2 linked regions of the Aridibaculum aurantiacum genome follow. The protein of the gene in region 1 interacts with the protein of each later gene in a pairwise test. Links are inferred from orthologs where the notes say so. Each region holds a gene or a part of one and is shown on either strand. Other genes may lie near its edges. The genes, in order: mrdA and J4N22_RS05600.

Region 1 (7,378 bases):
GTACCATTCGTCCACTAAAGGATGGTGTGATAGCCGACTTCAACGCTGCCGAGCTGATGATAAGGGAGATGATCAAGATGATCTATCCTAAAAAGCCTTTGTTCCCACCGAGCTGGCGTATGATGATCTGTATCCCATCAAGCATTACCGAAGTAGAAAAACGTGCGGTGCGCGATAGTGCAGAGCAGGCGGGTGCAAAAGAAGTTTACCTTCTTCATGAACCTATGGCAGCAGCACTTGGTATTGGTATAGATGTGGAGGAGCCGGTTGGTAACATGATCATTGATATAGGTGGTGGTACTACCGGTATTACGGTAATTGCATTGGCTGGTATCGTTTGCGACCAGTCTATTCGTATAGCAGGAGATGAGTTCACTGCAGATATCATGGAAGCGCTTCGTCGTTACCATAGCTTACTGATTGGTGAGCGTACTGCCGAGCAGATTAAAATCCAGATAGGTGCGGCTATGAAAGATCTTGATAACCCACCAGATGATATTCCTGTGAACGGTCGTGACCTTGTGACCGGTATTCCTAAACAAATCATGGTTAGCTACCAGGAAGTAGCAGAAGCTTTGGATAAGAGCATCTTCAAAATAGAAGAAGCTATTTTGAAAGCATTGGAAACTACACCTCCTGAGCTGGCTGCAGATATTTACCGCCGTGGTTTGTACCTGACAGGTGGTGGAGCTTTGCTTCGCGGGCTGGATAAGCGTTTGAGCCAAAAGATCAAACTTCCTGTACACGTAGCCGACGATCCGCTTAAGAGCGTAGTTCGTGGTACAGGTATAGCGCTAAAGAACTACCAGCGTTTTCCATTTATCATGAGATAATCTTGTTGAAAATATAAATCCGAAATGCGGACGCCTGTTCGTTTTTCGGATTTTCAATTTCTAAACTTCCTCCCTAGTGCGTAATATATTTCTCTTCATCAGAAGATACTTCACTTTCCTCTTCTTCCTGGTGTTGCAGATTTTATCTATTACTCTTATTGTAAAATACAATCCTTCGCAACAGGCTGCATATGCAGGTGTGGCGAACGAGGTTACCGGCTGGATCAACCTTCAGTACAACAAGGTTCAATATTATTTTCACCTGAAAGAGGCGAACAAACAGCTGTCGCAGGAGAATGCTCAATTGCGCAACATGCTGGGGCTAAACTTCGAAAGTCCTGACAGTACAAGAATTACTGTGCTGGATAGCCTGGTACGGGATACAGTTGGAAGGATGCGTAAGTTTATGTGGCTTCCATCTAAAGTGGTAAGCAATACAGTAAGTTCTCAAACCAATTACCTTACACTGCATCGTGGTGCTAACCAGGGTATAAAAAAGGATATGTCGGTTATTGGTCCCAATGGTGTGGTAGGAACGGTAGTGGAGGTTAGTGAAAATTATGCTTTGGTGATGAGTTTGCTGCACCGCAACAGCACCGTTAGCTCAATGCTGAAAAAAGGAAATATTGCTGGTAAAGTGGATTGGGACGGGCAGGATCCAAACTTCCTGACGCTTCACAACATTCCAAAGAGTGCCGAAGTAGCCAAAGGCGATTCAGTTGTAACCAGTACTTACTCAGCCAATTTTCCACCTAACATAATGGTAGGAACAGTGCATTCAATAGAAGCTGATCCGAGTAGCAACTTTGTGACCATCAAATTGAGAACGGCAACGAATTTCTTTAGCATTCAATATGTAAATGTGGTAGAGAACGTACAGTGGGAAGAACAACGCAGGCTGGAGGCTGCTATGCAAAAAACCAAATGAGCCAGCTAGTTAGAAATATCATCCGTTTTATCGTTTTCATCCTGATACAGGTGTACGTGCTCAACGAGATACCACCGTTGCACCAGTTCATTACACCCTACCTATACTTCTTATTCATTCTGTGGCTGCCTTTCAATATTTCCAGGTTTGGATTGCTGTTGGTATCATTCCTGTTTGGTCTTTCGCTCGATTATTTTACCGGGCGATTGGGATTGCATTCCGCACCTTGTGTGCTGATAGCGTACCTGCGTCCTTTTCTTATCAACCTCCTCATTTCGCAGGAAGGTCAAGAACTGAACTATGCTGAACCATCTGTAAAAAGTTTAGGCTGGGCGCCTTATTTCCTGTACGTGCTGGTGCTCACATTTCTGCACCACAGCTACCTGGTATTTATACAATGGATGGAGTTCGGAAACATCATCTTCTTCCTTGGTAAAGTCACAGCTACTACTGCTGTAAGTTTCCTGCTAATCTTCATTGCCGAAATGCTGTTCTTCCGCAAGCAAAAGTTTAGAACGAACACAGCTTAGGCAGCTAATTCATGTAAAAAGTAGAGCAGCAAAAACCTGCTGCTTGTGCTTTATTAACACCGGATTGTCTGCTAGATAAAACAGATGCAGAAATGCACATCATTGTTAACAACATTTAAGGAGTAATAACAGAGAGAAATGATATGTCTAACTACAATTCATGCATTTTTGCAGTATCATTTCTATATCTAAAGTAACACCATAGGCGACATGCCGTCATTCAATCAATCGAGGAAGAGGGTTATCCAGTTTATTTTCATTGCGGTTTTTTCAGTCATGATCATCCAGCTGTTCAACCTGCAGGTGCTTACCAGCAAGTATGCTTCGCTGGCAATGGATAATGCTGTTTACAAGAAGATCGTATACCCTAGCCGCGGTGTTATTTACGACCGTAAAAAGCGTCCCATTCTTGATAATATTGCACGCTTCGACCTTACTGTTACTCCGTTTCAGGTAAAAGGTGTTGACACGTTTGCTTTATGTAACATCCTGCAAATAGATACCGCCGAGTTCAGGAAAAGGATGATAACATCTATCATCAAAAATGGCCGCTATCGCCCAAGCGTGTTTGAACCACTGGTAGCCCCGGCGCTTCAAGCTAAGCTGGATGAGAACATGTACAAGTTCCCGGGATTTGACCTTACTGAACGACCTATCAGGACCTATCCTTATAAATCAGCTGCACACGTATTAGGTTATGTGGCTGAAGTTGATACAGCCATCATCCGTAAATCCGGTTACTTCTACCAAATGGGCGATTACATAGGTCGTGCAGGTTTGGAAGCTACCTACGAAAAAGTGTTGATGGGGCAGCGGGGTATAAAATACCTGATCAAGGACAACAAGAACAGGATACAAGGTAGCTATGAAAAAGGAATTTTTGATACTGCTGCTGTTGCAGGCCGTAATCTTTATTCCAGTATAGATATCGAATTGCAGCAATTGGCAGAAAAGCTGTTCACCAATAAAATAGGTGGTGTTGTAGCCATCAATCCTAAAACAGGTGGAATTCTGGCTATGGCTTCAGGCCCATCTTACGATCCCAACGATCTTGCAGGGGCACAATTCAGGAAAAACTGGGGTAGAATGGCGCTGGATACAGCACGTCCTCTTTATAATCGTGCAATTAAAGGTCAATACCCGCCGGGATCTACCTTCAAACCTCTGGGCGCTTTGGTCGCACTTGACCAAAAACTTATTACGCCATCTTTTGGCTATGGTTGTGGCGGTGCCTACTTCCAATGTGGCCGACCTGTAAAATGTACACACGCCGGTGGTGGACACGCTGCTAACCTACGTGCTGCATTGGCAAACTCCTGCAACTCGTATTTCGTTCACATATTCAGGATGGCTGTTGATAATCGCCAGTATGCTAATACCACCATGGGCTACCTGAAGTGGAAGGAATACATGAACGCATTTGGCCTTGGTGTAAGGCTGGGCGTGGATCTTCCAAGTGAAGACTATGCAAGTATCCCGGATACAAGCCGCTACAACCGCGATTTTGGCGGCAGCCGCAGGTGGAACAGCTGTAACATTGTGACCCTTGGTATTGGCCAGGATCGTATGACGAGCACACCACTGCAGCTGGCTAATGCCATGTGCCTGATTGCAAACAAAGGCTACTACTACACACCACACCTCATAGATAGCATCCAGAACGAAACTATTGAAGACACAGCATTTCTTGCCAAATACCGTAAGCGCCACGATGTAACACACATTGCCGACTCCACCTACGAAATAGTACAGCTGGGTATGCAGGATGTGGTTACCCATGGTACTGCCCGCAATGCAATGATCCAAGGTATAGATGTATGTGGTAAAACAGGTACAGCACAAAACCCGCACGGTAAGAACCACTCCTTGTTCGTGGCTTTTGCCCCGCGTAAAGACCCAAAAATCGCAATTGCTGTTATTGTAGAGAATTCAGGTTACGGATCTACCTGGGCTTCACCTATAGCTGCACTTATGATGGAGAAATACCTTACGGACTCAATTTCTGACAGGCGTAAACCCGAGGTAGAACGCATTTCAAAAGCAGACCTTATACCTGCAGCAATAAAAAAATGGTATTTCGTGAAAGATTCTATTCGGCAGGCAAAGCTGGCTCGCCTGAACAAGCAGGCAGAGGTAGTGAATGTGCAGATAGAAGCACCACCAGCACCAAGCAAGAAAACTACATTCGACCCTGAGGCAGAACCAAACAGGAAAGACTCAGGCGATATCAATACCGACAGAACACCGATGATGCTGCCTGATAACCGTAAAAACAAAAGAGATACAACCCGTCCATGAGTAACCAGAACCATATTTCCAAAGGCATCGACTGGAGTATGATCTGGTTGTACATCGCCTTAGTCACCATCGGCCTGTTCATGATTTTTGCAAATGAATACAAAGAAGGTGAAAGCATCCTGGAACCTATTCTAAACCAAAGCAAAGATTACGGTAAGCAGGTACTGTGGGTTGGTATCTGTACGGTTCTGGCCATTTTCATTTTACTAACCGACAGTAAATTCTTTACAGCCACCGCCAATTTATGGTATGGCTTCGGTATCCTGTTGTGTATACTCGCACTGATTATAGGTACAGAGGTCAAAGGTTCAAAATCATGGATTGTCTTAGGAGGATTCCGTTTACAGCCATCGGAGCTTTCCAAAGTTTTTACCTGTTTGGCTTTAGCCAAATATATCAGCCGGCAAGAAACAGAGTTCAGTAAAACCAGTGCCCAGATAATAGGAGGTGCTATAGCTTTATTACCCGCAATCATCACCGTGGCTCAGAACGAAACAGGTCTTGCACTTGTGTATTTCTCGTTCTTCCTGGTAATGTACAGGGAAGGATTACCACCATTCATCCTCATTGCCGGAGCATCCATCGGTATTCTTGTTATCCTGTCGCTCATATTATCTCCCGAAGTCCTGATGATTTCTTTTGGGATAACGGCCTTCCTCGCAATTCTTCTATTGCGCCGCCAATTCAGGCGCAATCGCTGGCTGTTGTGGATCATCCTGGGAGCATGGGCTTTTGCCAATTTTATATCAGCTTTTGCCATACCGTATGCTATTCATACTATGATGAAGCCTTACCAGCGCGACCGCATCTACAGCCTGGTAGGTAAACCATATGTACCACAAGACGCAGCAGAACAAGCTGAACTGGAGCAGCAAAGGGCAAAAACGAAAGGCAAACAGCAGAACCAGAGCGAGTACAATGTTATCCAGTCTAAGATAGCCATTGGTTCGGGCGGTGTATTGGGTAAAGGATATTTAAAAGGCACCCAAACCAGGTACGATTTTGTGCCCGAACAGCGGACCGATTTCATCTTCTGCACCATTGGCGAGGGCTTTGGATTTTTAGGAAGCGTCATATTCCTGGGGCTCTACGCCATCCTCCTCTTCCGGATGGTGGTGATAGCCGAGCGACAGCGAAGCACCTTTAGCCGGGTGTACTCGTATGGTGTCGCCAGCATCTACTTCTTCCACATCGCCATCAACATATGTATGACCATTGGTCTTGCGCCGGTGATTGGGATCCCGCTTCCGCTCATAAGTTATGGCGGTTCATCATTGCTTACCTTTACCATTCTTCTGTTCATCATGATCCGCTTGGATGCCGACAGGCAAATGGTGTTGCGGTAAGATTTTTATGGTACCAGCATTGGTTCACTGATTAAACATCCGTTGCGTCGCACTCTTGTGCCTTAGTGCCTTGGGCATCTACAGGGGCATAAGCAGAGCGATCTGCTGCATAATCACATATTGATAATATGAAGATCATCCCACTTTCTGAAGGCTCATTCACCATCGATAAAACCAAAGTTTTTGTTCCTTACGAAGAAGACCAGCACCAACTGAATGACAGACCTACTGGTAGCTTGCTGGTGGAGGTGCAGCCATTTTTAGTCGTTACCAGCAAAGACGTGCTGCTGTTGGATACTGGTCTTGGCTTTAGTAAAAATGGCAGCCTGCAAATACATGACAATCTTCGGCAGCATGGTTACGAGCCGGCGCATATTAGCAAGGTGCTGATGACCCACCTGCACAAGGATCATGCTGGCGGTGTTAGCTTCAAAGACCGGTTGGGACATTATTCTTTAGCCTTTCCACAAGCAATCTATTATGTGCAGCGGCAAGAGCTGGATTATGCTTTTGAAACAGGCTTCCCATCGTTCATGACAGATGAGATCGACATGCTGCAGAATAATTCGCGGGTGGTGCTTTTGGAGGGAGATGGCACTATAGATAATTATATCCGTTACCAGCTTACCAGTGGACATAGCCCTTTTCACCAGGTATTTTGGATAGAGGAAGAAGGTGAAACAATATTTTTTGGAGGTGATGAAGCGCCGCAACTCGGGCAAATGCGCCGTAGTGTAATTGCCAAATACGATCATGATGGGCGCAGGGCTAATGATCTTCGCAAGCAGTGGTGGGAGCAGGGGCAACAAGAAAATTGGAAGTTCCTCTTTTACCACGATGTAAAGCGGCCTGTATGGCCTGAGGAGGCTGTAAGTTAAGAGTACTGGCTTGAGAACAATTTTGAGAAGAAACCTAGTTGGTTTAGTATGGTATTAAAAAAAGCTGGCCGGCCCTGAAAAGAGCTGGCCGTTGCTAACCTATGAAAAACACCAAGTTTAAAATGAGGTGTAATTAATTCTTAAATGGTTTGCCTCCACCGCGATTTCCTCTACGCTCCATTAGTTCCTTTCTCAGCATATCGCGGAAGTTCTTATCTGCCTGGAATAGCTTATTTACCCGCTGATCGTTTCCTAAAACTTTCTTGAACTCCGGCTTGTACTTCTTCCTGATGTTTACCACCTTTTCTTCCAGTTCTATTTCGTCATTTCTCGTAGAACGCCTGGTGGCTATTATTTCCTGCTTGTAGTTGTTGAAAACCGGCCAAAATTTCTGTGCTTCATCTGGTGTTAGACCCAGCTCCTTGGTAAGAAAAGCTATTTGAACTGCTTCTGCTTTGTTCCTACCATCATCAGGTTGAGCAAAACAAATATAACTAAGGTTAGTAATAAATGCCAGTAATATAAATAATTTTTTTTTCATATTTGGAAGGTTTAGATACCGCCT
Region 2 (7,603 bases), on another replicon or contig:
TCTACCAATAATCCTTTGCAGCGCAACCAGTCGTTCCTAATGTTAGGCGACATGAATTACAACCGTAAGAAGTATGGTAATTCGCACAGGTTTTACGATAGTGTGGATGTAAATATTTTAGTGGCTCCCGAAGAAAAGCAAAGGGTTTCAACGCGTAAACCTCCATTACAGATCCTGGCTGAAAATGATGCTATCATCTACAAAAATGACAGTCTTCAGCATCTTGCCTCTATGCCTGCAGATCAGCGTGATGCCATCTTACGCAAACAGCTAAGGCAGATCCGTAAAGAGCAGGGGCTGAAGGAAGAAGATGTACAGGTTTCCAATCCTGCCATTCGTGCACAGGCACCTGATATGTTTGGCACAGACAGCAAAAGCAATGATTTCTATTTTTATAATGCTTCGCAAAAAGCAGCAGGCTTCAATGAATTTAAGACCAAGTGGGGCGAAAGGCCAAACATAGATAACTGGCGCCGCCAGGCTGCGGTTAATCGTAAAGTCATTGCTCAGAACGCCGAAGCACAGGCATCCAAAGACCTGGTAGAATCAAAACAGCCAGCACTTTCTTTAGAAGGTCTTTTAGCTGCGCTTCCACTTACCGAAGAAGCCAAGCAGGAAAGCAACAATGCCATCATAGATGCACTTATGGGAAATGCCAAGGTTCTGGTGAATAAACTGGAAGATTATCCATCCGCTATAGAAGTGCTGGAAGAATTGCTTAGCCGTTTTCCCGGTAATGTACATGAAGCAGAAGCTATGTTCAACCTGGTATATGCTTATGATAAAACCGGCGACAAGGCAAAAGCAGCTGCCTATAGAAGCAAACTTTCGCAATTGGGCAGCGACAACAAATTTGCTGCTTTACTAAATCAGCCTAAGGTTGAAAAAGACAGTCCGCAACATTTAGCAGCTACCAAAAAGTACGAAGGCATCTATAACATGTTTATAGAAGGTCGTTTTGACGAAGCTAAAAATGAGAAGCGTATTGCAGACAGCACTTACGGCAAAACATACTGGACACCGCAGCTCTTATTCATCGAATCTATCTACTATGTAAAACAGCGAGAAGACAGTGCAGCCATTGCAGCACTTACAAACCTGCACACCCTGCATAGCGAAAGTCCTTTGGCAGAAAAGGCAAAGACAATGATTGATGTTTTGAAACGCCGCAGCCAAATTGAGGATTATTTGACAAATCTACAGGTAGAACCAGCGGACAGAGATCTTGCTGCAGGCACTTCTCTTCCATCCACCACACCTGTAGTTACACCAGCCACTCCGCCGGTTATTAAAAAAGAAGAACCTGTTGTAAAACCTGAGCCACCAATTACTAAGAAAGAAGAACCTGTTGTAAAGCCAGAGATTCCTGCGGTAAAGAAAGATACTGCAGTGGCTAAGAAAGAGGAACCAGTAGTAAAGCAGGAAACACCTCCAGCTAAGAAGGATACTGCTGTAGCTAAGAAAGAAGAGCCTGTGGTAAAACAGGAAACTCCTCCTGTTAAGAAAGATACTGCTGTGACTAAAAAAGAGGAACCTGTAGTAAAGCAGGAAACACCTCCAGCTAAGAAAGATACAGCTGTGGCTAAAAAAGAAGAGCCCGTTGTAAAACAGGAAACTCCTCCGGTGAAGAAAGATACTGCTGTGGCTAAAAAAGAGGAACCTGTAGTGAAGCAGGAAACTCCACCTGTAAAAAAAGATACTGCTGTAGCTAAAAAAGAAGAGCCGGTGGTAAAGCAGGAAACTCCACCTGTTAAAAAGGATACTGTAGCCGCACCTCGTGTACTTGCACGATCTAAGGATTTTGCCATTGTAGAATCCGACAGGCACTTTGTGGTGGTACTGCTGGATAAAGTAGACGAAGTATACGCCAGTGAAGCGCGGAACGCGTTCAACAGGTATAACAAAGAAGCCTTCTACAGCCAGCGAATAGATATATCGCCGCTAAAGCTCGACGAGCGGTATAGCATGGTATTGCAAGGTCCATTTGACAATGCAGGTGCTGCACTAAGCTATATAGACAAAGTAAAACCAGTTTCTAAAGGCAGGATCATTCCATGGCTTGCAGTAGATAAGTACAGCTTTATCGTTATCAGCCAGTCAAACCTTGATGTTCTAAAAAACAATAAAGACATGAATGCTTATCAACAATTACTGAAGCAAGCATTTCCTGACAAATTTTAACTGACATACAATCACCATTGATAGCTACTTACCTAGTTTTGTAGCTAAACAAAATCAGGCAGGAAAATTGCCTTTAAATCTCCTGCTTTGCAACTATCAACACATGCGTAGATCTGTAAAAATATTCTGGCGACTGGTGCTTATCGGTTTTGCCTCCTTTGTTCTTATCCTGCTTTTAGCCAATTGGGGTGTTTTTGGAAAAATGCCTTCTATTGAAGACCTGGAAAACCCAAGCGCTTCCATTGCCAGTGAAGTAATTGCCGACGATGGAACGGTAATGGGTAAATATTACCTGGAAGACAGGACCAATGTTGAATTCCACAACATCAGCAAGCATATTGTTTCGGCGCTTATAGCTACGGAAGACGAAAGGTTTTACTCGCACAGCGGTATTGACGGACGTTCTCTTGCACGTGCCGTTGTCAATCTTGGTAAAGAAGGTGGTGCTAGTACAATTTCTCAACAGTTAGCGCTCAATCTTTTTACCGGCAACAGGGCACGTAACCCGGTTTCTCGTGGTATGCAGAAACTAAAAGAGTGGATCATTGCCATAAAACTTGAAAGAAACTTTACAAAAGACGAGATACTTGCGCTATACCTCAACACGGTTCCTTTTGGTGATAATGTTTACGGTATCCGCAATGCCAGCCGTACCTTTTTCCAGAAAGACCCGGATGTAATCAATATAGAAGAAGCGGCTGTATTAGTGGGAATGCTGAAAGGTTCTACCCTTTATAATCCTCGTGTTAATCCTAAACTGGCACTTGACCGCCGTAACACAGTACTGGAGCAAATGGTAAGGAATAAATTTCTTACAGACCAGGAGGCTCAAAAACTGAAACTGAAGCCAATAGCACTCAATTATAAAAAGATGGATGAGAATGCTGGTCTTGCTCCCTATTTCAGGATGGTACTTGGCCAGGAAATGAAAAAGTGGTGTAAAGAGCATAAAAAGCCAAACGGCGATAATTACGATCTGTATCGCGATGGTTTGAAGATATACACTACGCTTAACCCGCGTATGCAGTTGTATGCTGAAGAAGCTGTAAGCAAGCACATCAGCTATATGCAAAAGATCCTGAACTCGCAGAGCAACATAAAGAATGGTAGTGTTTGGAAAGGCCGCGAGGATGTATTGAATAAAGCCATGAAAGACTCCGACAGGTGGAAAAACCTGAAGAAAGATGGTCTTTCAGATGAAGAGATAAAGAAGACATTCTCGAAGAAAGTTCCTATGAAGATTTTCGCCTGGAACAACAAAAGAGAAACGGATACTACCATGACGCCAATGGATTCTATCAAATACCACCGCCAGATGCTGCAGGCTGGTTTCATGGTAATGGATCCAATAAGTGGAGAAATCAAAGCATGGGTAGGTGGAATAGATTTCAAGAATTTCAAGTTCGACCACGTAAACCCAAATACGCGCAGGCAAGTAGGTAGTACTATAAAACCGCTTCTTTATGGTTTAGCTGTAGAAGAGGCAGGTTTTACACCCAATACTACCGTGGTAGACGTACAACAATCTTTTGGAAGCTATGGGCAAGTACCGGCTACCGGCGCCAGCTGTACCGGCAGATCAATGCCTATGTCTTCAGCATTGGCGCAATCACGCAACTGTGCATCTGCATACATCATGAAGCAGTTAGGCAATAATAGCAATGATGGACCGCGTCGATTTGTAGAGTTTTTGCAAAAAACGAATATGCAGGCTAAAGTTGATGCTTACCCGTCAATAGCACTTGGTTCATGCGAGATCAGCCTTTACGAAATGATGCAGGCCTACAGCATGTTCCCTGGTCGTGGTTTCAACAGCAAGCCATTGATGATTGCGCGTATTGAAGATAAAAATGGCAATGTGCTGGAGAACTTTTTACCTGCACAGCGCAAAGAGATCATCAGTGAAGTAACAGCTTACACCATTGCCTTAATGATGCAAGGCGTTATAAAAAATGGAACAGGACGCCGTATGGCCAGTTATGGTATCAATGGTGAAGTTGCCGGTAAAACAGGTACCACAAACGATAACAGCGATGCCTGGTTCATGGGCTACACACCACAGTTACTGGCAGGTGCATGGGTAGGTTGTGATGACCGTTTTATCCGTTTTAACTCTACTAATGTGGGGCAGGGTTCATCTGCAGCGCTTCCTATTTGGGCGTACTTCTTCAGCAAAGCGTATGATGACAAGACTTTAGGTATAGACAGGGAAGCTAAATTCTCTAAGCCTGAAGTAATGAGCAACGATATCATTTTCGACTACCTGAACAATATCCGCGGCTACCAGCCTGGTGCTGAGGGAGAAGATATGGGTAATGGCAGCTCAGAGGATTACCTCATTCCGCAGGAAGGGGCAATGGAAATCGGTGCAGAAAGCGAAATACCTGTAGAAAAAGCCAAACCTGGTGGTAAACCAGCCGATAATCCACTTGTTCCTAAAGTAGATGCTCAAAAACCACCTTCCGCCACCCAGGCACCTGCTGAGGAAGAAGATAACCTGAGCCGGCGGGAAAAGCGCAGGCTACGCAGGGAGCAGGAAAGGAAAGAAAAGGAGAATAACAACCAGCAGAACCAGCAACCACCCAAAGCGGTGATGCCGAGAAGAGACTAATATTGAAGCGCCCACTTTATGTGGGCGTTTTCTTTTGCTGCTGGTGTGCAAATTGTACCTGTGTGGCAAATAAAGATGTATGGCCAATTGGCATATTGGTTGCTCAGGATTTCACTACAAGAACTGGAAAGGTCCTTTTTACCCGGCTGACCTGCCACAAAAACGGTGGTTTGAATTCTATAGCGAAAGATTCAAGACTTTAGAACTAAACGTAACCTTTTACAAGTTTCCCCAATTACCAATGGTGCAGGCATGGTATGAAAAGAGCCCTGCTGATTTCAATTTTTCTGTAAAAGCTCCAAAAGGAATTACGCATTACAAGCAGTTCATCAACTGCGGGCAATTACTGAGCGACTTCTACGGCGTTATCCAGGAAGGGCTAAAAGAGAAATTGGGATGTGTGCTTTTCCAGATGCCGCCAAGGATGGCTTATAAAGAAGAGAAACTAGATCGCATCATTGAAGCACTGGATCTGTCGCAAAAGAATGTGTTAGAGTTCAGGCACGAAACGTGGTGGAACGCGGAGGTCTTTGCTAAGCTTTCCATGCACAACATCACGTTTTGCGGCCAAAGCCATCCCTTACTGCCCGATGATGTTATTCAAAATAACCAGGTGCTTTACTACCGCTTTCATGGTGTACCAGATCTTTATAGGTCTCCATACAGCACTCAATCTTTACAAGCTTTCGCAGATACTGTAGACGCAGACAAAAGAATTAAAGAGGCCTTTGTTTACTTCAACAACGATATAGAAGTATGGGCTGTCCACAATGCGCTGGAACTTGGATTATTAGCAGCAGGCACAAAAAAAGCGCCTTCTAAAAAGAAGACGCTTTGAAAGATGTATAATTATAGTTTGGCACTTATTCAAGTGTCATTACTACTCTTCTATTTTTAGCACGACCCGCAGCTGTAGTGTTTGGTGCTACTGGTTTGTCAAAACCGTAACCTACTGAAGTTATCCTGCTTTCGCTGATACCTTTATCTACAAGATATTTCTTAACTGACGCTGCACGATCTTCAGACAGCTTTTGGTTCAACTGAGCAGAACCTGTATTGTCTGTATGACCTTCAATGGTGATAGTAGCATCATTGTTATCAGTCATTATCTTCACTACGCGCTGCAATGCAGGTGTAGATGCTGCTTTCAATTTTGCACTTCCTGTTTCGAAGTAAACAAACTTAGCTGCTTCCTGCACTTTAGTTACTTCTTCTTTTGTAGGAGCTTTTCTTTCAGGGCAACCATTGTTGCTAGCAGGACCGGCTTCGTTCGGACAACGATCAAGATCATCCATTACACCATCACCGTCTGTATCCTTTTCAGGACATCCTTGCAAACGAGCCACACCAGCTACATCAGGGCAACGATCTTCTTCATCATTGATCTTGTCACCATCACGATCAGGAATAGGACAACCATCGTATTTAGCTAAACCTGGAACTGTAGGACATTTGTCTTTATCATCGGCAATGCCATCATTATCGCTATCAGGAACCGGGCAACCATTGTATTGAGCTACACCTTTTACATCAGGACACTGATCTTTAGAATCAGGTATACCATCACCATCTCTATCAGCATCTACTGGTGCCGGAGGTGTAGGCTTAAGCACTGGAGCTGCAGGAGTCCACATCTGGCCAAAACCTAAAGTGAAATTCAAACGATTAGCAGTATTCTCGGTAATACCAAAACGATACTGCGCCTGTAGTCTTACGATCTCTTCACCACCCAATCTAAACTGGAAACCAGCACCTACAGGTACATATGCTCCAAAGTACACATCATAGTAAGATCCGCCTACACCTGCAGTCAGGTAAGGGTTTATAGCAAAACGATCTTGCAACAAACGAAGGTTCACGTTTGCATCACCTTCTATGTGCAGGCGCTCATCACGTGAAGCCGCCCTGTCCTTAAATGGATAATTAGAAAAAGAAAAACCTAGTGACGAGGTGAAATCAACATTAGAGGCCATTGTTTCAAGGTAAGTGAAACTAAAACCGGCATCCATGTCCTTCAGCTTAGGAAGCTGCTTGTTGTTGATTACAGAACCAATTGAACTTGACTGAAGCAGTGACGGGGTTCTGAAGTCGTTGAACATAATGCCAAACATCAAACCGCGCTTTTTGGTAAATGGAACAGCCGCAGGTTGTTGGGCAAAAAGAATTGATGAAGCCATTGAAAGGCACACCAATAGTGAAATTTTCCTCATGAAGGTTAGTTTATAAGCAGTAAATATAGGATGCTGTTTTAGAACAGGAAAAAAACTTAGCAGCAATTAATCAACACTGCCAAAGTAAGGCTCTACTTTCACTTTAAGCAAGCCATTGATGCCTACACCAAGAACTTTAGCGGCAGCACTGGTAAGGTCTACCACACGACCTTTCTTAGCCATTCTTTCATGCATACGGTCGTTGATCCTAACAATAACAGATTTGTTATTTAGTAGGTTGGTAACTCTGACAAGTGTGTTGATCTTGAAATTATTGCTTGCAGCGGTAAGATTAGAGTGCTTGAAAATTTCACCAGTAGCGGTACGCAGGCCATTGAAGTGAGGAGCATAAAAACTTGCTACGCCTTGTATCGGATCTTTCTTTTCTTTAGGAGCCTGGGCTAAAGTGATAAACGGCAGCACCAGGAACATAAATAGGAGTTTCTTCAAAACTGGTAGATTTGAGGGTTAATAATTAATACCTTTTCAACCAATGAGGTGCAAAAGTAAGCCTTATATGTGGTTTTTCCTCATTATAATAGCCTTAAGTTCCCCAGTTGTGGGGAAAAGTCAACAAATTGTGGTTCCTGCTAATGCGTAT

The links.
Region 2: the proteins of mrdA (region 1) and J4N22_RS05600 interact in binary tests that used the Escherichia coli proteins (3 or more experiments, as listed by UniProt). The link is inferred for Aridibaculum aurantiacum from one-to-one orthologs.

What each region holds. Positions count from the first base shown.
Region 1 is NZ_JAFEWC010000002.1:185,605-192,982, forward strand. What follows is about bases 2,133-5,045. They hold mrdA (penicillin-binding protein 2), read left to right. Parts: upstream 2,133-2,501; coding sequence 2,502-4,589; downstream 4,590-5,045. Other genes in these bases: J4N22_RS12415 (rod shape-determining protein MreD), read left to right, coding at 2,133-2,291; rodA (rod shape-determining protein RodA), read left to right, coding at 4,586-5,045. Also shown: J4N22_RS12405 (rod shape-determining protein), read left to right, coding at 1-833; rod shape-determining protein MreC, read left to right, coding at 910-1,761; more of J4N22_RS12415, read left to right, coding at 1,758-2,132; more of rodA, read left to right, coding at 5,046-5,935; J4N22_RS12430 (MBL fold metallo-hydrolase), read left to right, coding at 6,064-6,813; J4N22_RS12435 (hypothetical protein), read right to left, coding at 6,947-7,354; J4N22_RS12440 (hypothetical protein), read right to left, coding at 7,366-7,378. UniProt on the Escherichia coli protein: Catalyzes cross-linking of the peptidoglycan cell wall. Responsible for the determination of the rod shape of the cell. Is probably required for lateral peptidoglycan synthesis and maintenance of the correct diameter during lateral and centripetal growth.
Region 2 is NZ_JAFEWC010000001.1:1,355,291-1,362,893, reverse strand. The notes cover bases 1,901-5,038. They hold J4N22_RS05600 (transglycosylase domain-containing protein), read left to right. Parts: upstream 1,901-2,284; coding sequence 2,285-4,792; downstream 4,793-5,038. Other genes in these bases: J4N22_RS05595 (DUF72 domain-containing protein), read left to right, coding at 4,872-5,038; porW (type IX secretion system periplasmic lipoprotein PorW/SprE), read left to right, coding at 1,901-2,181. In the rest of the region: more of porW, read left to right, coding at 1-1,900; more of J4N22_RS05595, read left to right, coding at 5,039-5,630; J4N22_RS20145 (OmpA family protein), read right to left, coding at 5,656-7,002; J4N22_RS05585 (septal ring lytic transglycosylase RlpA family protein), read right to left, coding at 7,069-7,452. UniProt on the Escherichia coli protein: Cell wall formation. Synthesis of cross-linked peptidoglycan from the lipid intermediates.